Regions from separate parts of the Endobacterium panacihumi genome, predicted to be linked through region 1. Evidence: riboswitches for the same ligand, from Rfam matches in the RefSeq annotation. Region 1 holds a riboswitch; the other holds the start of a gene.

What was found. A riboswitch is a leader RNA that binds a small molecule or an ion and turns the genes downstream of it on or off. The one in region 1 is predicted to bind S-adenosylmethionine.
Region 2: linked by a shared signal. The riboswitch ahead of ACRQ1B_RS09855 (O-succinylhomoserine sulfhydrylase) and the one ahead of metA (homoserine O-acetyltransferase MetA) in region 1 are both predicted to bind S-adenosylmethionine.

What each region holds. Positions count from the first base shown of each region.
Region 1 covers NZ_JBOZRA010000005.1:99,319-109,392, reverse strand. The annotation lists gene ACRQ1B_RS20525 (prolyl-tRNA synthetase associated domain-containing protein) at 1-265, opposite strand, end outside; tRNA gene ACRQ1B_RS20520 (tRNA-Gly) at 520-594, shown strand; tRNA gene ACRQ1B_RS20515 (tRNA-Gly) at 835-909, shown strand; gene ACRQ1B_RS20510 (sigma-70 family RNA polymerase sigma factor) at 1,034-1,579, shown strand; gene ACRQ1B_RS20505 (anti-sigma factor family protein) at 1,566-2,339, shown strand; gene ACRQ1B_RS20500 (Bax inhibitor-1/YccA family protein) at 2,364-3,077, shown strand; gene ACRQ1B_RS20495 (DUF2076 domain-containing protein) at 3,106-3,759, shown strand; gene ACRQ1B_RS20490 (exopolysaccharide biosynthesis protein) at 3,877-4,530, shown strand; gene ACRQ1B_RS20485 (aldose epimerase family protein) at 4,535-5,554, opposite strand; gene metA (homoserine O-acetyltransferase MetA) at 5,677-6,603, opposite strand; SAM riboswitch at 6,663-6,740, opposite strand; gene ACRQ1B_RS20475 (thiamine diphosphokinase) at 6,888-7,544, shown strand; gene ACRQ1B_RS20470 (ABC-F family ATP-binding cassette domain-containing protein) at 7,548-9,371, shown strand; gene ACRQ1B_RS20465 (response regulator) at 9,577-9,987, shown strand.
Region 2 covers NZ_JBOZRA010000001.1:1,969,949-1,980,022, forward strand. The annotation lists gene ACRQ1B_RS09815 (transporter substrate-binding domain-containing protein) at 1-218, opposite strand, end outside; gene ACRQ1B_RS09820 (hypothetical protein) at 431-1,150, shown strand; partial or broken gene ACRQ1B_RS09825 (glycosyltransferase family 2 protein) at 1,184-2,254, shown strand; gene ACRQ1B_RS09830 (Thivi_2564 family membrane protein) at 2,372-2,533, shown strand; gene ACRQ1B_RS09835 (acyltransferase family protein) at 2,850-3,875, opposite strand; gene ACRQ1B_RS09840 (SGNH/GDSL hydrolase family protein) at 3,861-4,853, shown strand; tRNA gene ACRQ1B_RS09845 (tRNA-Gly) at 5,314-5,387, opposite strand; gene ACRQ1B_RS09850 (2'-deoxycytidine 5'-triphosphate deaminase) at 5,447-6,538, opposite strand; SAM riboswitch at 6,618-6,696, shown strand; gene ACRQ1B_RS09855 (O-succinylhomoserine sulfhydrylase) at 6,743-7,939, shown strand; gene apaG (Co2+/Mg2+ efflux protein ApaG) at 8,093-8,485, shown strand; gene ACRQ1B_RS09865 (Hsp33 family molecular chaperone) at 8,550-9,539, opposite strand; gene argF (ornithine carbamoyltransferase) at 9,751-10,074, opposite strand, start outside.

The sequences.
Region 1 (10,074 bases):
AAGCCCCGATAACCTTGTGAATGGTCTTGAGGTCGACCTCTGCCCTCTCCTCGACGGTGACGACAAAATACTGGTCCTTCTTGTCCTTCACGAACAGGTTTTTCGTATGGGCGCCGGGGATTTCGTCGCGCAGGCTTTCCGACTCCGCCACGGTGAAGACCGGAGCATGGGTTTTCGTCGTATGCGGGATGCCGAGGCTGTCCAGATATTTGAAAAGATCGTCGGCAGTAGCGGGCAGCGTTACGGGCTCAGCGGTCTCGGTCATGTCGCGTGGTTCCATTCGATGTTTTCGCGACATTAGACAGCGCTTCCGAACGCAACAAGGTCTGCGAGCGACAAGATCGGACCAGCAAACCCCACCTGCCCCGCCCGCAAATCGATTTTTCCAGTCGTCAAAGATTTTCTTCGCGCCCGCGCAATTTCCCTGTTGCATTTGAAAATGGTTTGAGCGATACACCGCCTCGTCGCAGCGATGTGGCCCACGGTTCAGCATAACTACCCCGGACCGATGGATGATGAGCGGGTGTAGCTCAGGGGTAGAGCATAACCTTGCCAAGGTTAGGGTCGAGCGTTCGAATCGCTTCACCCGCTCCATTTTCTCTTCAGATGACATTGAAAACATGCCGGAAAACGCGTTTTTTCGCGTCTCATCCGCTTTGCGCCTGCCGCAGCATTTCGCTGGACACGTCCATCTTTTCCACAAACGCTCTTAGAAAAAATGCTGTCGCCACGTCACAAAGGTGTTGCATTTGAAAATGGTTTGAGCGATACACCGCCTCGTCGCAGCGATGCGGCCCACGGTTCAGCATAACTACCCCGGACCGGTGGATATGAGCGGGTGTAGCTCAGGGGTAGAGCATAACCTTGCCAAGGTTAGGGTCGAGCGTTCGAATCGCTTCACCCGCTCCAATTTCTCTTCAGACAATCCTCATGACATGACGATCTGACCAGGCGCAAAACGGCTTTGCGCCGGCTGCCGAAAAAATTTCGCGCCCAGTGGAATAAACTTCTTTCGGCTTGCGTATATTCGGTCATGAGCAACAAACGACAGCCTTTTGACGTTCTGGCACAGCTTTCGAGCTTGCGCCGTTACGCGCGCTCGCTTGTTCGCCACCCGGACGATGCCGAGGATCTGGTGCATGACGCGCTGGTGCGCGCCTATGAGCGCAAGGCCACCTTCCGCACCGGCGGCAACCTGCGCAACTGGCTGCTGTCGATCGTCCATAACACCCATATCGACCGCCTGCGCCGCGCCAAATCGCTCGACCGCCGCCATGACGAGGCTGCCTATCTGGTCGATACGGCAGAGCAGACCGATCCCAATCACTCGATCCGCCTGAAACAGTTGCGCGATGCCTTTCACGGCCTGCCCGACGAGCAGCGCGATGCGCTGCATCTGGTCGCGATCGAAGGGCTTTCCTATCAGGAAGCTGCAACAGCACTTTCCATTCCCGTCGGCACGCTGATGTCGCGCATTTCGCGTGCGCGCGAAAAACTGCGCGCTTTCGAAGAAGGTCGACGCAACGCCACACCCAGTCACCTGAAGATCATTGGAGGCGGACGCGATGAAACCCGTTGACCCGATCCTGCCCACCGATATCGACGCCTATGTGGACGACCAGCTCGACACCGCGCGCCGGATCGAGGTGGAAGCTTATCTGTCCGAACACCCGGAGATCGCCGCCAAGGTGATGGCCGACCTTTCCATTCGTGGTGAGCTGCGCCTTGCGCTGGCAACAGCACCGACACATGGCCGACCGGAAACCCGCGAGGCGGCCCGTCGTCTGCAGGGTGCGTTGTCACGCCACCGGATTCTGCATTCGCTGCAGCGTGTTGCGGCCGTCGCCCTGTTGATCGGCGCCGGCTGGGTGGCCAACAGCACTGTCGGCCCATTCACACCCAGCACGGTGGAAGCCTCGACGCCGGTTCCGAGCTTCGTCGATGCGGCCATCAGCGCGCATACGACATCGAAACTGCGCGAAACCATGCCTTCGCAGATGGAGGCCGCCAATTACGACGCGGCCGGCATCCGCTCCGCCACCGCCATCGTCATGCCGGACATCCCGGCCGAATGGCAGGTGAAGGACGTGCAGATCTTTCCATCCGCCTTCGGCCCGAGTGTCGAGGTGACAATCCTGCGCGACGGCACTCAACGGCTGTCGCTGTTTGCCGTGCGTCCCGGCAGCTTTGCCGTGCAGCAGGCGACGCTGACCAGATCGGCTGGCGTGCAGGCATCCTACTGGCAGATCGGTGAGGTCGCCTATGCGCTCGTCTCCGAAACGCAAGACGCCAACCAGTTGAAGGACGAGGCGCAAACCCTCGCCGACACGCTTTACTAAACCAATCACAAGAGGAGCAATTTGATGAATACGCCCCGCTTCGGCTACAATTCCTCCGTCCAGTCCCGTGCGGATTTCGACGAGGGCCTTCGCCAGCACATGCTGCGCATCTACAACTACATGGGCCTCGGCCTCATCATCACCGGCCTCGTTGCCTTCGTTGTCGGCTCCACGCCAGCGCTTTACGTGCCGATCTTCTCCACCCCGCTGAAATGGGTGGTGATGCTGGCGCCGCTCGCCTTCGTGTTCTTCTTCTCGTTCAAGATCCAGTCGATGTCGGCGGCTTCCGCCCAGATGACCTTCTGGGTGTTCTGCGCCGTAATGGGTCTGTCGCTCGCTTCCGTGTTCCTCGTGTTCACCGGCGCCAGCATTGCCCGCACCTTCTTCATCGCCGCCACCATGTTCGGCGCGACCAGCCTCTATGGTTATGTCACGAAGCGTGACCTCACCAAGCTCGGCTCGTTCATGATCATGGGCCTGATCGGCGTGATGATCGCCTCGATCGTCAACATCTTCCTCGGCTCCAGCGCCCTGCAGTTCGCCGTCTCGGTCATTGGTATCATCGTCTTCCTCGGCCTGACCATGTGGGACACGCAGAACATCAAGGAACAGTATGCCGAAAACTTCGATCAGGAGAGCCAGCAGAAGATGGCTGTGATGGGCGCGCTGTCGCTCTACCTGAACTTCGTCAACATCTTCCAGCTGCTGCTGAACTTCACCGGCCAGCGCGAAGAATAAGACAGACGCAACACAAGGAGCATTCTTCATGGACCAGAACGACCGCCATGCAATCGACGGCCTGTTCGGTAAACTGAAGCAGGTGGAAGGCCAGACCGGACCGCGGGACGGCGAGGCCGAAGCCTTCATCAACCAGCGCGTCGCCTCGCAGCCTGCAGCGCCCTATTTCATGGCACAGACGATCGTGGTGCAGGAACAGGCGCTCGAAGCTGCCCAACGCCGGATCGAGGAACTGGAACACCAGACCTCGGCACGACCGGCCGGCGGCGGCGGTTTCTTCTCCGGCTTGTTCGGCAACAGCAACCCGCCACGAGAGCAGCCTGCGCCCTATCGCGGTGCTGCGCCGGCTGCGGCAGCCTATGGCAATCAGGGTTATGCCCAGAATGCCTATGCTGACGCCAATGGTCAGCAGGGTGGCCCGCAGGCCGGACAGCCAAGCGGCCCTTGGGGCCGTCAGGGTGCCGCACAACGCGGTCCGATGGGCGGTGGCGGCGGCTTTCTGGCCGGTGCCGCACAGACGGCCATGGGCGTGGCCGGCGGCGTGCTGCTCGGTAATGCCATCATGGGAATGATGGGCGGCAACGAGGCACAGGCAGCCGAAACCCCGGCACCCGAAGCGGCTCAACCCGTGGAAGATGCCGACACCGGAATGGATGACGGCGGCGACGACATGGATTTCTGATCCACTTCGCCTTCACCATCCGAAATGGCCGCGCCTGCCCGCGGCCATTTCTTTTTTCTGTCACCTGTTTCCCCTACAAGCCACGCATCGGCCGCATTAATCACATCTCTGGACCCGATGGCCTCAGACGAAAAATTCCGCACTGCCGACGATCGTGACAAAGGGCAACACGCCCTGCGCTTTTCCGAAATCCTTGCAAATCTGGCCGGCGACGAAAGCCGCGAACGCATTTCTGTCGGCGACATTCTTGCCAGCATGGATGATCGCGCCATCGCTGCGCTGATTTTTGTATTTTCGGTACCGAACTGTTTTCCCACTCCGCCCGGCACATCCTCCGTGCTCGGCATTCCGCTGATCTTTCTGACCGCACAATTGATGCTGGGAATGAAACCCTGGCTGCCGCGGCTGATCGCCGATCGCTCGATGACGAGAGCCGATTTTGCCGCGATGATGGCAAGAACCCAGCCATGGATCATCAAGGCCGAGCGCATGCTGCAGCCACGGCTGCAGATTTTCGCGACACCGCTGGCCGAACGGCTGCTAGGGTGCCTCTGCCTTGTTCTCGCGCTTGTGCTGGCTTTGCCGATCCCGCTCGGCAACATGCTGCCGGCGCTGGCTCTGTGCATCATCGCCTTCGGCATTCTCGAAAAGGACGGGGTCTGGACGATCGCAGGTTCTGCAATCGGCGTGGTTTCACTCGGCGTGGTGGCCGGCGTCGTTTACGCCATGGTCAAGAGCGCCATCTATCTGCTCCTGACCTTTTTCCAGTAACCAATCAGCTACGGGAAAAGACGTAATCGGTTTCCTGCCGCAGGACCTCCCCCGGACGCAACACGGCAGTCGGGAAACGCGGATGGTTGGCGGCATCCGGCCAGACCTGGGTTTCGAGGCAGAAACCGCTGTAATTGTCATAGGGTCGGCCACCGATGCCGGAGACCGGCACATGCAGTTTCACGCCGGCATAAAACTGCACGCCGGGTTCGGTGGTGCGCACTTCCATGGCAACGCCGGAATTGAGGCTGCGCACAAATGCCACGCTGCGCTTTTCCACCCGCTCCGTCGAGAGGCAGAAATTGTGGTCGTAAGGCACCTGCTGGCCTTCGACCTCGCGGCGGATACCCCGCATCTGCCGAAAATCGAAATCGGTTTCCGCAACCGGGATCAGGGAACCGGTCGGCATCAACATGTCATCGACCTGCAGGTAATGATCGGCGGCCAGCATGATCTGGTGATCGAGGATGGTGTCGCTGCCATCGAGGTTGAAATAGGAATGCTGGCAGACATTGCAGATGGTTGGCTTGTCGGTCGTCGCCTCGTAGACGACCGATAAGACGCCGTCATCCTTCAGGTGATAGGTGGCCGTGATGGTGCAGTTACCGGGATAACCGCCGCGACCATCGGCATCGATGATCGACAGAACAACGCGGTCGGCGGCAAGATCAATGATCGTCCAGTTGCGTTTGGCGATACCATCGCTGCCGCCATGCAGGTGGCCGAGGCCATTTTCGTTGAGCTCAAGTTGGTATTCCTGGCCATCCAGCTCAAAACTGCCGGCGCTGATGCGATTGGCAACACGACCGGGCGTGGCACCGAAATAGGGGGAGTGCCGCAGATAGTCTTCGAACGTGTTGAGGCCGAGCACCAGCGGCGCCTCATGACCCTCAAGCCGCAGATCCTGAATGACGGATCCCCAGGTCAGCACTTTTGCGGTCAATCCGCCTCCGGATATCGTGACCCGATGGACGGTTTCTCCCTTCGGCGTATGACCGAAAACCTCGCGTTCTCCCGCAACCATAAAGCAGCTCCCTCAACCAGAGACAGCAACCTCTCTTATTTCGGCTGCCTTAGCAATGGCTTACGCATGGTCACGGTTATGAAAATCTTGCGGCGCAATAGTCGTGCCGCAAGCCCTCCCGATCAGGCGCGGTCCTTGCCGATTTCCTCGAGATCATAGGCCGTTGTCTGATAGATCTCATTGATCCAGTTGCCGAAGAACAGATGCGCATGGCTGCGCCAGCGGTTCTGCGGCGTCAGCTCGGCATCGTTATGCGGAAAATAGTCATGCGGCATCTTGATCGGGATGCCTGCATCGACATCGCGGAAATATTCATCTGCAAGCGAGGTGGAATCGTATTCGACGTGATTGAACATGAAGAGGCGGTTGCCCTTCTTTTCATGCACGAGGCAGACACCCATTTCCTCGGATTCCATCAGGATTTCCAGATCCGGCACTTTTGCGATGTCTTCGCGGCGCACTTCCGTCCAGCGCGAGACCGGCACTTGGAAATCATCGGAAAAGCCGTTGAGATAGACCGAAGCCGGCGCCAGATTGCGGTGGCGATAGACGCCAAAAGCCTTTTCATCGAGCTGGTGCTTGGGCACGCCGTGGAAATGATAGATGGCCGCCATCGCGCCCCAACAGACATTCAGTGTCGAATGCACATTGGTATGTGTCCAGTCGAGGATCTGTTTCAGTTCGTCCCAATAGGTGACATCTTCGTAAGCCAACGTTTCGACAGGCGCGCCGGTGATGATGAAACCGTCGAACTTGCGGTCCTTCACCTCTTCCCAGGTTTCGTAGAAGGAGAGGAGATGTTCTTCCGAGGTGTTTTTGGCCTTGTGGCCGCCGATACGGATGAGCGAGAACTGTACCTGCAGCGGCGAGGCGCCGACAAGGCGCGCCATCTGGATCTCGGTCTTGATCTTGTTGGGCATGAGGTTCAGGAGGCCGATCTGCAACGGGCGGATGTCCTGCCGCACGGCGGCGGTCTCGGTCATCACGCGTACGCCTTCCTGAACCAGGGTCGAGAAGGCAGGCAGGGTATCGGGAATCTTGATCGGCATGTCGGAACCCACAAAACAGAAAACCGGCCGCAAAAAATCGCAGACCGGTCCGTGGGGAGTACCTTTTCCTCGCGGCCCTTTAGCGACTTTTTTAACGTGGCTGCAAGCCGGCCGGCCAAATCACCACGAAGTTCGGTATATCAGATAATCCTTGCCAGCGTTGACGTCAATGGGAGCATGATTTTGCTCCGGACAGGCCGATCGCGGCTCTTCTGCCTTGGTGATGAAATTTACAGGATGCAGGTGTCACGCTTTCCCTTTTCCGCCGGTTTGCGCTATGGGCAATGCCGATGACATCAACGACCTTCACCATCCTTCTCGGCGGCCCGCTGCATGTAACCGACCGCGTGCGCGAAATGCTGGCCGGCAGCCGCGTCATTGCGGCCGACAGCGGCATGCGGCATGCGGCAGCGCTGGGCATCGAGCCGGAACTGTGGGTGGGTGATTTCGACTCCTCCGACGATACGCTGCTGGCCCAATGGCCGCAGGTGGAGCGCCAGCCGTTTCCGCCGGCCAAGAACGAGACCGACGGCGAGATCGCTACGGCGGAAGCGATTGCCCGTGGAGCGACGCGGCTGATCTTTGTCGGCGCGCTTGCCGGTGAACGCTCGGACCACGCCCTGCAACATCTGCTATCGGCTGTCAGCCTTGCGGAACGCGGGCTGGATGTGGTGCTGACCTCGGGCGACGAGGAGGCCGTGCCGCTTCTGCCGGGCACCAGATCTTTGGACCTTCCCAAAGGCTCGCTGTTCTCGGTTCTCGGTTTTTCCGATCTGGACGGGCTGGATATCGGCAATGTGCGTTATCCGCTCAAAGACTTCTCGCTTCCCTTCGGCTCCTCGCGCACCGTTTCAAACGTCGCGGAAGGCACCGTGGAATTTTCCTTGAAAAGCGGCAGGGCGATCATTCTTGCCCGCCCCTATGATATGACCGGAGCCTGAACCGTGGCACCCCCAATCCTGAAACTCGACGATATCCTGCTGACATTCGGCGGCGCGCCGCTCCTGAACGGCGCCAGCCTGCAGGTGGAGCCGGGTGACCGCATCTGCCTTGTCGGACGCAACGGTTCGGGCAAATCGACTCTGATGAAGATTGCCGCCGGTCTGGTGGAAGCGCAGTCGGGTGAGGTGTTTCGCCATCCTTCCGCGACCATTCGTTATCTCGAGCAGGCACCGGATTTCGGCTCCTTCACGACCGTGCAGGCCTATGCCGAAGCGGGGCTTGGACCGGGGGACGATCCGTATCGCGTCACCTATCTGCTGGAGCATCTGGGCCTGACCGGCGAGGAAGAGCCTTCCCGTCTTTCCGGTGGCGAGGCACGCCGTGCAGCACTTGCCCGCGTGATGGCACCGGAGCCGGACATCCTGATGCTGGACGAGCCGACCAACCATCTCGACCTGCCGACGATCGAATGGCTGGAAGACGAGCTGCGCAAGACCCGCAGCGCGCTCGTGGTCATCAGCCACGACCGTCGTTTCCTCGAAAAGGTATCGAACGCCACCGTCTGGCTGGATCGCGGCACATCGCGTCGCCTATCGCGCGGGTTCGGCCATTTCGAGGCCTGGCGCGATCAGGTTCTGGAAGAGGAAGAGATCGAGCAGCACAAGCTGGGCAAGGCGATCGAGCGCGAAGAACACTGGATGCGCTATGGCGTGACCGCCCGCCGCAAACGCAACATGCGCCGCGTCGGCGAATTGCAGGCCATGCGTGCCGAATATCGCGGCCACAAGGGGCCGCAGGGTTCGGTTCAGGCGTCGGTGGCCGAAGGTCGCGAGTCGGGCAAGCTGGTGGTGGAAGCCGAAAACATCACCAAGACATACGACAAACCGATCGTCGCGCCGTTCTCCATCCGTGTGCATCGTGGCGACCGTATCGGTCTCGTCGGCCCCAACGGCGCCGGCAAAACGACACTGCTCAAGATGCTGACCGGCCAGCTGAAGCCGGATGAGGGCTGGATCAAGCTCGGCACCAATCTGGAAATCGCCACGCTGGACCAGAAACGCGAGGACCTCGATCCGGAAGACACGCTGTCGCATTACCTGACGGATGGCCGTGGCGAAACGCTGCTGGTGAATGGCGAGCAGCGCCATGTCGCCGGTTACATGAAGGACTTTCTGTTTCAGCCGGAACAGATCCGCACGCCGATCAAGAACCTTTCCGGTGGCGAGCGCGCCCGCCTGATGCTCGCCCGCATGCTGGCAAAACCTTCGAACCTGCTGATCCTCGACGAACCGACCAACGATCTCGATATCGAGACGCTGGATCTGCTGCAGGAGATCGTCGCGGGTTATAACGGCACCGTCATTCTCGTCAGCCACGACCGTGACTTTCTCGACCGCACCGTGACCTCGACGATTGCACCGGCCACTCCGGACGCGCCGGACGGCCGCTGGATCGAATATGCCGGCGGCTACACCGACATGCTGGCACAGCGAAAAGGCGCGGCGGAGGAAAAACGCAAGGCCGAGAAGGCGAAGTCGGATACCGCGCCGGCGGCTTCGACCACCGGTGCCGAACCTGTGAAAGGCAAAGGCAAGCTTTCCTTCAAGCAGAAATTCGCGCTGGAAAACCTGCCGAAGGAAATCGCCAAGACCGAAGCCGAGATTGCCAAGCACGACCAGGCCATGGCCGACCCCAACCTGTTTTCCAAGGACCCGAAAGCCTTTGCAAAACTGGCGGAACAGGCAGCAACTCTGCGAGAAAAACAGGCAAAGATGGAAGAGGAATGGCTGGAGCTGGAAATGCTGCGAGAGGAACTGGAAAGCTAATATTTACAAAACGTTAGCATTAACAATATCTTGCAACCAAAAAAAGTCTGTTGCGCGGCGGAACATTAGCGTTTGCTGGACGTTCGACATGTAATCCGGTTGCCTGCCTATGCTTAAGGCATGGCCCCGGAGACGTGTTTCGAGTTCAACGAGGGGACGTTCCATGTCGGCGGGTTCTGCGTTTCGCCGGATGGTGAGCAAGCCAATGATTCAACGGGTTATGATCGTTGAGGATGAATTCCTCATAGCACTCGATGTAGCTGAAACGATTGAAGGCATGGGGCTGGAAGTTTCCGGCTTCGCGAGCGGACGCAAGCATGCCATGGCACTCGCGGCCTCCTCCGACATTGCGCTCGTGGACATCAATCTGTCCGATGGACCGACCGGACCGGATATCGCCCGGCAACTGGCCGAGGAATTCGGCATTACCGTCATCTTCATGACCGCCAATCCGGAAGACGTGAATGACGGCGTCGAAGGCACGCTGGGTGTTTTGACCAAACCGGCCATGCCGGAAGTGCTGGAGCAGTCGATCAATTACGCGATCGCCAGTCGCATCGGCGGCATCGCCTCCGTTCCGCGCGAATTGCACGTGTTTCGCCAGACCCAGCATTGAAGACCCAAAATTAAACACCAAGCACTGACGATCATCGCGACGCAGTTGCAACCGCTTGCCAAGACCGCAGGCGACGACTAAATATTT
Region 2 (10,074 bases), on a different contig from region 1:
CGGCCGGTCTGATCGAGAAAACTGAAGGGTGGAAAATCCACCGTAGTAAGGACGCGGATGCGCGGCACATTGGAAAGGTCCGGCCGCGGCAAACGCTCGCGCGCATCGAACATGACCGGCAGATCCTTGCCACCGGGCGGCAGCGAAACGGGCTGCTGGGCGGCGGCTGGCATGCCGCCCGCCAGCATGACGGACAACGTCGTCACCAGACCCATCATGCGCCCCCATTTTTTGGGGGATGTAACCAGTGCGTGCATCTGTATGATCCAAAACAAGACATGCCGGGGCGTATTCCTGTGGGGGGTTTAGCAGAAGCATGCGTGTCGGGGAATATTTTCATAGTGTCCCGGTGGGCGCGAAAAGAACCACTGGCGAAGAGGCCGCGCCTCCACCACCACGGCCTGATCCCAGAAGCGACGAAACCGCCGCATTGACCAGCCTCGGTTTCGGCAAACCGCTGATAAGGCGTTTTGCGGAGAGGGCTCAAACCAATGGCACAAGCATCGAAGCCGAACTGCTGGCCGATGGTTCGATCCATGAAGCCGCCTATTTTGCGGCCATGGCACGTTTTCTTCGCCTGCCTTTCATCGACAAGATCCACACCGCCGATATCGTCGATAGCGATCTGCTCGACGTGCAATTGCTGCGCCCCAACCAGATCCGGCTGCAGCATCCGAAAAAGGTGCCGCAGGTGGCCATCATTCCCGAAGCCGCGCGGCTTGCCGAGCTTGCTGCCTTGCTGGAAAGACTGCCGGCCTTGCGCCAGGGCTTGGTGATTACCACGCCATCGCAAATCCGCACGGCAGTCTGGCAGGCCGGCGCTGCGCGGCGGGTAAAAGCAGCGATCACCAGCCTGTTCGAGACACGTACGCATGCCTCTGCCCGCATCGTTCTGTCGGGCGTTCAGGGATTTGCCGCGGGCGGTCTTGTCGTTTTTGTGGTGATGGCGCTGCTTCTGGCTCCGCAGATCACATTTTTCGCACTCCACCTCATCTTGTCGCTGCTCTATCTTTGCTCTCTGGCGATACGAATTGCGGCGCTCGCCTATTCCAAACGGCATTCAATCCCGACATCCACTTCGGAATGGCCGGAGCACATGCCATCCGAGGCAGGGCTGCCGGTCTACACGGTGATGGTGGCACTTTACTAGGAAGCGACAGTTACCGAACAACTCGTCCGCAGCCTCGAGCGGCTGGACTGGCCGCCCTCACGGCTCGATATCAAGCTGGTTTGCGAGGGTGATGATCTTGATACGATCGCAGCCTTGCGGGCACTGCCGCTCAAGCCGCATTTCGAAATCATATCCGTTCCGCCCTGTCAGCCGCGCACCAAGCCGAAGGCGCTAACCTACGCGCTGTGTGCGGCCCGCGGCAGCTATCTCGCCATATACGACGCCGAGGACCGGCCGCATCCGCAGCAATTGCGTGAAGCCCATGCACGGTTCAGCACGAGCGGTGACGAGATTGCCTGCCTGCAAGCACCGCTTGTCATCACCAACGCCGAGAAATCCTTTCTCAGTGCCCTGTTCGCGGTCGAATATTCGGGCCTGTTCCGTGCACTGCTGCCGATGCTGGCAGCCCACCGCCTGCCGCTGCCGCTTGGCGGCACCTCCAACCATTTTCGCACATCCGCGTTGATCGAGGTCGGCGGCTGGGATCCGTTCAATGTCACGGAAGATGCCGATCTTGGCGTGCGTCTCTACCGACACGGATACCGGGCGGCGACCTTGCGTCGACAAACGCTTGAAGACGCGCCGACAGCGTTTCACGAATGGCTTGGCCAACGAAGCCGCTGGTACAAGGGCTGGGTGCAGACATGGCTTGTGGCGACACGTCACCCCCGAGCCCATTTGGCCGAGATGGGCTGGTTCGGCGCCCTCGCCTTTCACCTGATGATCGGTGGCATGCTGGTTTCAGCGCTTCTGCATCCGCTGATCCTGCTTTTGCTGGTGACAGGCGCCTGTATGTTTTACCAATATCCCGACGCGGCACCGGGGCTTTTTGACCATCCGCTCATTTTCATCGACCTTCTCAATATTCTGGGTAGCTACGTGCTTCTGGTCCGCCTCGGTTTTCGAGCAATGACAGCGCACGAAAGAAAGCGTGTCGGATGGCGCTGGATCGCAGTGCCGCTCTATTGGATGATGACATCGCTCGCCGCCTGGAAAGCACTCAACGAATTGAGGACAAAACCTTTTTTCTGGAACAAAACGCCGCATCGTCCCGTTGATGCGACCATCGGGACGAAGAAATAGAAACCCGCATGATCCTTGGTCTGCGTATCTGCGCAGGACGATCGGCAACCGGCTTTCTGTTTACAACCCCTGCATCACCGCTCGGGACGGGCGGGTTAAAATGGAGAGAAAAAGTTCATGTCGGTACTTATTGGTATTCTGATCACCTTCCTCGTCATCTTTCTGGTGCTTTATCTGGTTCAGCGCCTTCCGATCGACGGCCGCGCGAAACAGATCGTGCAGATCATCGTGATCATCATCGGTATCATCTCGCTGCTGCGCTATCTGGCGGTTTTCTGAGCCACCAATCGGCCAGGATCCCCGGCCCGCCGAATGAAGGCGGGCACTTTCGGGCAACAAAAAAAGCACCCCATGACAAACGAGGCCGGTGCATCATAACAAATGCACCGGCCTCGCAATATATAAAGCCGGGGCGAAACCGCACCGACCTTTCATTATTTCTTTCCATCCAGTCGGTACCTCTCGGTCAGAAGTCTTAAAGCGATGAAGAGGCTTTGGGTTTCCTTGTGTCGAGGTTAACTGCACCCGCACCAAGGCTCGATCGATCGAGAAGTGCAATGGGGATCGCGTCTTCGCCTGTAAGTATTTCCACTCGTCAGCCAAAAGAGTATCTTGCGCCTGCGGGTTTAGCTCCACTGCGCAATGCTCGCTGAATAGGCAATTCAAAACGATAATGAACGAACGCACTTATTATCAATATAAGAAGGACAGCAACGGCCCCATGCGATGGCCTCTCAATATCGACGGGAAGCTGCCAAGCATAGGTGAGTTGATACCGGATAAAGGTAATTATCGGCCAATGACATAGATAAACGGCGTAGGAAAGCGCACCGGATGCCCCAAAGAAAGCGGCAAGCCGTTTGTTACTTATAGGCGCTGATTTTTCCCACAACGCGGTAAAGAGGATCGCCGCAAAAAACATTGGTATGTAAGCGAAATCGGGAAACCATGCCCATATCATCCCGAGAAATGAAACGATAGATGCGCTTGCAGCAATTGCTGCGACAAGTGCAATCCGAATCGGCGATCGATCAACCTGGCGTTCGAACGCGCGATAGGAATGGTAGATGAGCACACCAAGAAAGATGCCGCCGAATCCACGCAGCATTCCGGCATTCACATATATGAGAGACGATTGATCAATCCCTCCTAGATTCCCAAATGATGCATAACTTGCCGCATAGGCTCCGAATACGACAAAAAACACAAATATCAACACAGATTTGGATCGAGACAACGCATATATAATCAGCGCCAAAAACACATTGACAAAAAGCTCAACCGAAATCGACCAGCTTGGAGCGTTTAGAACTCCGCTCATTGGAATGCCGTAAGCTTGAAGCAGCAAAGCATTAATCGGAAAGCCGATCCAATTCTGCTCCAGAAGCTGGCCGCCGCTGGTCATGTAAAAGAAAATGCACATCGGCACGTAGACAGAAAGCGTGAGCAGATGAAGCGGATAAAGCCTGATCAAGCGATCACGCAGGAATCCCCAAAAATAGCCGTTAGACCGCGATTTTTTCTCGTATCCAAAACATAGAACAAAGCCTGAGAGGATGAAAAAGAAGTCTACGGCCAAATAGCCCTGCGCGGGCATAACCTGACCATGGATATGGAGCAAGACCACAACCATGGCCAGAATGAACCGCATGAAATCGAGCATATAGAACCGCATTTGCAACCCCTGGCTTTTTTTCTCTATGCCCCAGTCGATACTTTCTTTCCAGAAAAAAAACGACTACCAATCATATTTATGAAAAAATCTTATCCAAGTGCAGTTTTAATCTGTGTTTTAACAACCATTCTCGCTTGCAAGGCCTCCAATGCCCTTGAAGAGAAACAATTTACATCCATGGTGCTTCATCCCGCTCACGCGGTCGATATGCTCAACATCAACAATAAGACCGAAGTCGATTGCGCCTCGGTCGCGACCCAGAAACCTTTTGTGCTACTTGGTGTTGGGCAGAGCCTGATGGCGAACAGCAACGGCGACCCGGAATGGAGCAAGGTCAGCTACAAACGTGTTTACGAACAATGGGCCGGCAAATGTTATGAGGCCAATTCACCATTGTTTGGCGCGGGAGACGGAGCTAAATCCTTCATGCTGCCAATGGCAAATCTCATTGCCCGCGGAAAAAATCGAGCGGTGCTGATCAACATGGCAGCGGTTGGGGGAATGAGCTCAAAGTTTTTTACACCTGGCAACCCGGGCGCAGACTTGATCGTCTATCAGATAGAAAATTTGACAAAACTCGGGCTGAAGCCGGATGCGGTGTTGTTTCAGCAAGGACAAGCGGACGTCGCGCTCGGCACGCCGGCGGAAGAGTATTTCGCCAATTATTCGGCGATTTTCAGAAACCTTAAGGCTCACGGCGTCGCAGCGCCGAATTTTGTGGCGGTTGACACGATGGTGACCTGGGCCACCTATCCAAAAACGGCAGAAATCCAGAGGCGTATTGCCTTGATGCCCAATGCCATCCCGGGTCCGAACATAGATCTCATCACATACCGCAAGGACGGGACACATCTGGACAATGCGGGCGTTGAACTGCAGGCAGCCATGTGGTTTCAAGCTCTGGCGGCTTATTTTGGATGGTGAGGCGACGTCACCTGAACAGCTCAGTTGCTTATCCCAGAGCGAAGACAAGCATTACGGACGGATGAACACCGGGCATACATGACGTCATTGCACACAGGTCATATCCCACACCGCCGCTCATTCTCCGACGCCTGCTGTCGGCAGCCGAAATTGGGATTGCCATTGCACTCATGCGGAGAAGATTTGCGCCCCCCCTTTTTTGTGAAACATGACAGCAACACAGGTTGAGCTTTTTGTCCGGCGGCATCGTGTCTCACGATAATCGAGCTTCCACAAAGTGAACGGCCCGGATTATTGGTCAAAGCGACTGGTGCATAGCTTCCGACTATCCGGCGGACCAGCGCACAATCGAAACGGCGTTTTCAAAACTCAGTCGCTTGTGGGAAAACGCGCCACGCAATCTCGACACACCGCCTCATAGGCAAAATACGTAACGAACTAACGTTGCTGGACAGGCAACTGGAGCGGGTGAAGGGAATCGAACCCTCGTATTCAGCTTGGGAAGCTGCTGCTCTACCATTGAGCTACACCCGCCTGATGCCCGCAGACTTCCAACAGAAGCCGGCAACTGTCAAGCGGCATTGCCGCGACAATCAGGCGCGAAAATGTTTCGACAGTTTCAGGCCCTGCGCCTGATAGTTCGAGCCGAGGCCCGAGCCATAAAGCCCTTCCGGCGCTTCCAGCATATGTTCATAAACGAGGCGGCCGACGATCTGGGCATCTTCCAGAATGAACGGCACTTCGTGGCTGCGCACTTCCAGCACCGCACGGCTGCCCCGACCGCCCGCCGCCTCATGGCCGAAACCGGGATCGAAGAAACCGGCATAGTGCACGCGAAATTCGCCGACCAGCGGATCGAAAGGCGTCATTTCGGCAGCATAAAGCGGCGGCACATGCACGGCTTCACGCGACACAAGGATATAGAACTCATCCGGATCGAGGATCAGCTCGTTGCGGCCGCGGCTATAGATCGGTTCCCAGAAATCGAAAATGTCATGCTGGGCCTTCTTGTCGACATCGACCACGGCCGTGTGGTGTTTGCCGCGATAACCGATCAGGCCATCCTTGTCGCCGCGCAGATCGATCGACAGCGCGATACCGCCGCCGGAGACGTTGGGCTGCTGCGAGGCGACCAGCGTTTCGTCTTCGTGCAGCTTTGCCAGTTCCGGTTCACCCAGAAGCGCGTTGCCGATGCGAAAACGGATCTGCGACAGGCGCGAGCCCTGACGCACGACGATCGGGAAGGTGCGTGGCGAGATTTCGAGATACAGAGGACCGGAATAACCGGCCGGGATCTTGTCGAATTCCTGCGCATAATCGGTGATGACGCGGGTAAAAATGTCGAGACGGCCGGTCGAACTCTTTGGATTGGCCGAGGCGGACATCTCACCCGGCAGGTCGAGGCGCTCCATCAGCGGCACGATATAGACGCAACCGGTTTCCAGAACGGCACCCTCGGACAGATCGACGACATGCAGCTTCAGACGGTCGAGCTTGTCGGACACGAGACTGTTTGGGCCCGGCATGAAGGAGGCGCGGACACGAAAGGCCTTTGAGCCGAGACGCAGATCGAGGCTCGCCGGCTGGATCTGATCGTCATCAAGCGCACGCTCGCTGACCAGACGTTTTGTCTCGAACAGCGCCGCGATTGCGCGGTCAGCCAAAATTCCGGTCGTCCTGATCATCTTCAAAAGTCCTTGGTCTCGAATGGCGGACAAAACCAAATCATGACCATTGACGCAAGCGTACAGCGGGATTATGCCAGTTTTATCCCGTGGTGATTTGGCCGGTCGGCTTGCAGCCACGTTAAACAAGTGGCTAAAAAGACCGGGTTGAAAACCGGTCTGCTTTTGCGGCCGGTTTTTTTGTATCACGAAGGTGGTCAGTACATGAGCAAGATCCCGAACAAGAATTGGCGCCCTGCAACGACACTCGTGCATGGCGGAACGCTGCGCTCGCAATATGGCGAGATGTCTGAAGCGATCTACCTGACGCAGGGCTTTACCTATGAAAGCTCCGAGTCGGCAGAAGCACGTTTCAAGGGCGAGGCAGAGGGCTATATTTACGCCCGCTACGGCAGCCCCACCAATGACATGTTCGAGAAACGCATGTGCGCACTGGAAGGTGCCGAGGAAGCCCGCGCCACCGCCTCCGGCATGGCCGCCATCACGGCAGCGCTTCTGTGCCAGCTGAAGGCCGGCGACCATATCGTTGCCGCCCGCGCCTTGTTCGGTTCGTGCCGCTGGGTGGTCGAGACGCTGGCGCCGCGTTACGGCATCGAATGCACGCTGGTCGATGGCCGTCATCTCGAAAACTGGGAAAAGGCGATCAAGCCGAACACCAAGGTTTTCTTCCTCGAAAGCCCGACCAACCCGACACTTGAGGTCATCGACATTGCAGGCGTTGCAGCGCTTGCCAACCAGATCGGCGCCCGCGTCGTGGTCGACAACGTATTTGCCACGCCGCTTTTCCAGAAGCCGCTGGAACTCGGTGCGCATGTGGTCGTCTACTCCGCCACCAAGCATATCGACGGCCAGGGCCGCAGCCTTGCCGGCGTCATTCTTTCCGACAAGGAATGGGTGACCGAGCATCTGCAGGATTATTACCGCCATACCGGCCCGGCCATGTCGCCGTTCACAGCCTGGACGCTGATCAAGGGCCTCGAAACCCTGCCGATCCGTGTGAAGCAGCAGACCGAAAATGCCGGCCGCATCGCCGATTTCCTGGCGGACAGCGACAAGGTCGCCAAGGTCATCTATCCGGGCCGCAAGGATCATCCGCAGGCAGACATCATCGCCAAGCAGATGACCGGCGGCTCGACGCTGGTGGCGTTCGAACTGAAGGGCGGCAAGGAAGCGGCCTTCAAGCTGCAGAACGCCATGGAAGTGGTCACCATTTCCAACAATCTGGGCGACACGCGCTCGATCATCACCCACCCGGCGACGACCACGCACAAGAACCTCACCGACGAGGCACGGGCCGAACTCGGCATCTCGGCCGGCACCGTGCGCTTCTCCGCCGGCATCGAGGATCCGGAGGATCTGATCGAGGATTTTGCGCAGGCATTATCGAAAATTTCCGCGTAAATATCGCATTTGATGCAAAAAGGCTGCCGTTTACCATGGCAGTTATCCCTAATATACGGAATCCCGGTCGCAAAAGCCCTTTGCGGCCGGGATTTCTTGACGTGAGCCACACTCTATACGATACCGATAGTATCAGCGTGAGGTGTATCGGGCATGTATAGTGCGCGAACGAAAGATATCGAAGTCGAAGTCGAGCCCTATTATCTGGAGGAGCAGTCCGATCCGGATGAGAGCCGCTATGTCTGGGGATATCGGATCGTTATTTCCAACCATTCTTCCAAGCCTGTGCGGCTGGTTCAGCGCTATTGGCACATTACCGACGAAAACGGTCTTGTTGACGAAGTCGAGGGACTTGGCGTGGTCGGCGAACAGCCGCATCTGCAACCCGGCGACAGTTACGAATATTCCTCCGGCTGCCCGCTGGACACGCCTTCCGGCATGATGTTCGGCCATTACCAGATGGAAACCGATGACGGCGAGACGATGATCGTCGATATTCCGGCATTTTCGCTGGATTCACCGGGTCAGCTACGGATCTTGAACTGAAGTGTTTTTCCCTCACGAAAAGGCCGGCATCACTGCCGGCCTTTTCGTTTGATGGCATTGCCAATCACGCCGGGACGAATTCCGCCACGTCATACCGATAGGTGGTTGAGCAGAACTCGCAGGAAACGGCAATCTGGCCGTCTTCCTGGCTGGCCTCGATTTCCTCAGCCGTAAAGCCGGAGAGCACGCCCTTGATCTTGTCGCGCGAGCAGCTGCAGCGATCGAACACCTGCTGCGGATCGTAGATGCGCACGCCGCGTTCATGGAACAGGCGGTAAAGCAGCCGTTCGATGCCGACCTGCGGGTCGGTCAACTCGTCCGTATCCACCGTTTCGACCAGCATCCGGGCTTCCGACCACGCGTCGTCACCGGCATGGTTTTCCTCGCGCTCATCGCCGTCACCGCCATGCAAGTCGGGCTGGCGCATGCGCTCGGGCGCCTGCGGCAGGAACTGCGCGACGATGCCGCCGGCACGCCAGTTGTGGCGCGGCTTGCCGTCCTCGTCGCGATCGAACAGTTCAGCGACACCGAGGCGCACCTTGGTGGGGATCTGTTCCGACTGGCGGAAATAGACGCCGGCAATCTCTTCCAACGTCGAGCCGTCGAGCGGCACGATGCCCTGATAGGGCTGCATGCCCATGCCCTGATCGATGGTGAAGGCCAGAATACCTTCGCCCAGCAGTTCCTGCGGCGCGATTTTACCGGCCTCGACAGCGGCGGCCAGTGCATCCTCGTCGTAACGGGCATAAGCGCGCAGTGCATCCGGCGTCGAAAAATCGGCGACCAGAAGATCGACCGGTCCATCGCCCTTGGTCTGCACCGTGAACTTGCCGGAGAATTTGAGCGAGGTCCCGAGCAGAGCCGTCAGCACCAGCGATTCCGCCAGCAGACGGGCAACCGGCGCCGGATAATCATGACGGGCCAGGATGGTGTTCAACATCGGCCCAAGCTGAACCGCACGGCCGCGCACATCCAGACCTTCGACCTGAAAGGGTACGACACGATCGTCGCCGGCAAGGCTGAGATCGTTCAGTTCAACGGTTGCTTCTGCCATTTTCCGCTCCTTCTGCGCCGGTCTTTTCGATCAATCTGACACAAGCCCCTGCCGAGCGGAACCGCTGGCCGGACGAAAGACGACGCCGATATATGTTGAAAGGCCGGCGCGACCATGCCGCCCGGCCCGTTTGAAGTGCAAGAGGTGGTGTGGGCCGCCACCGAATTCAAGTCGAATTCAAGTCGCAGCGTCGGCCCTCAAAAATCCCACCTTAGATAGCGCCAAAGCACCAGGCGAGAACCGACTTCTGTGCATGAAGGCGGTTTTCCGCCTCATCGAAAACGACCGATTGCGGGCCGTCGATGACGCTGTCGGTGACTTCTTCGCCGCGATGCGCAGGCAGGCAGTGCATGAACAGCGCATCGTCCTTGGCGCGCTTCATAAGTGCGTCATTGACCTGATAGGGCTGAAAAATGTTGTGACCGCGCGCCTTGTGTTCCTGGTTCATGGAAACCCAGGTGTCGGTCACGACCATGTCGACGCCGGCAACCGCCTGTTCGGCATCGTGGTACAGCTTGACGTCGCCGCCATTGTT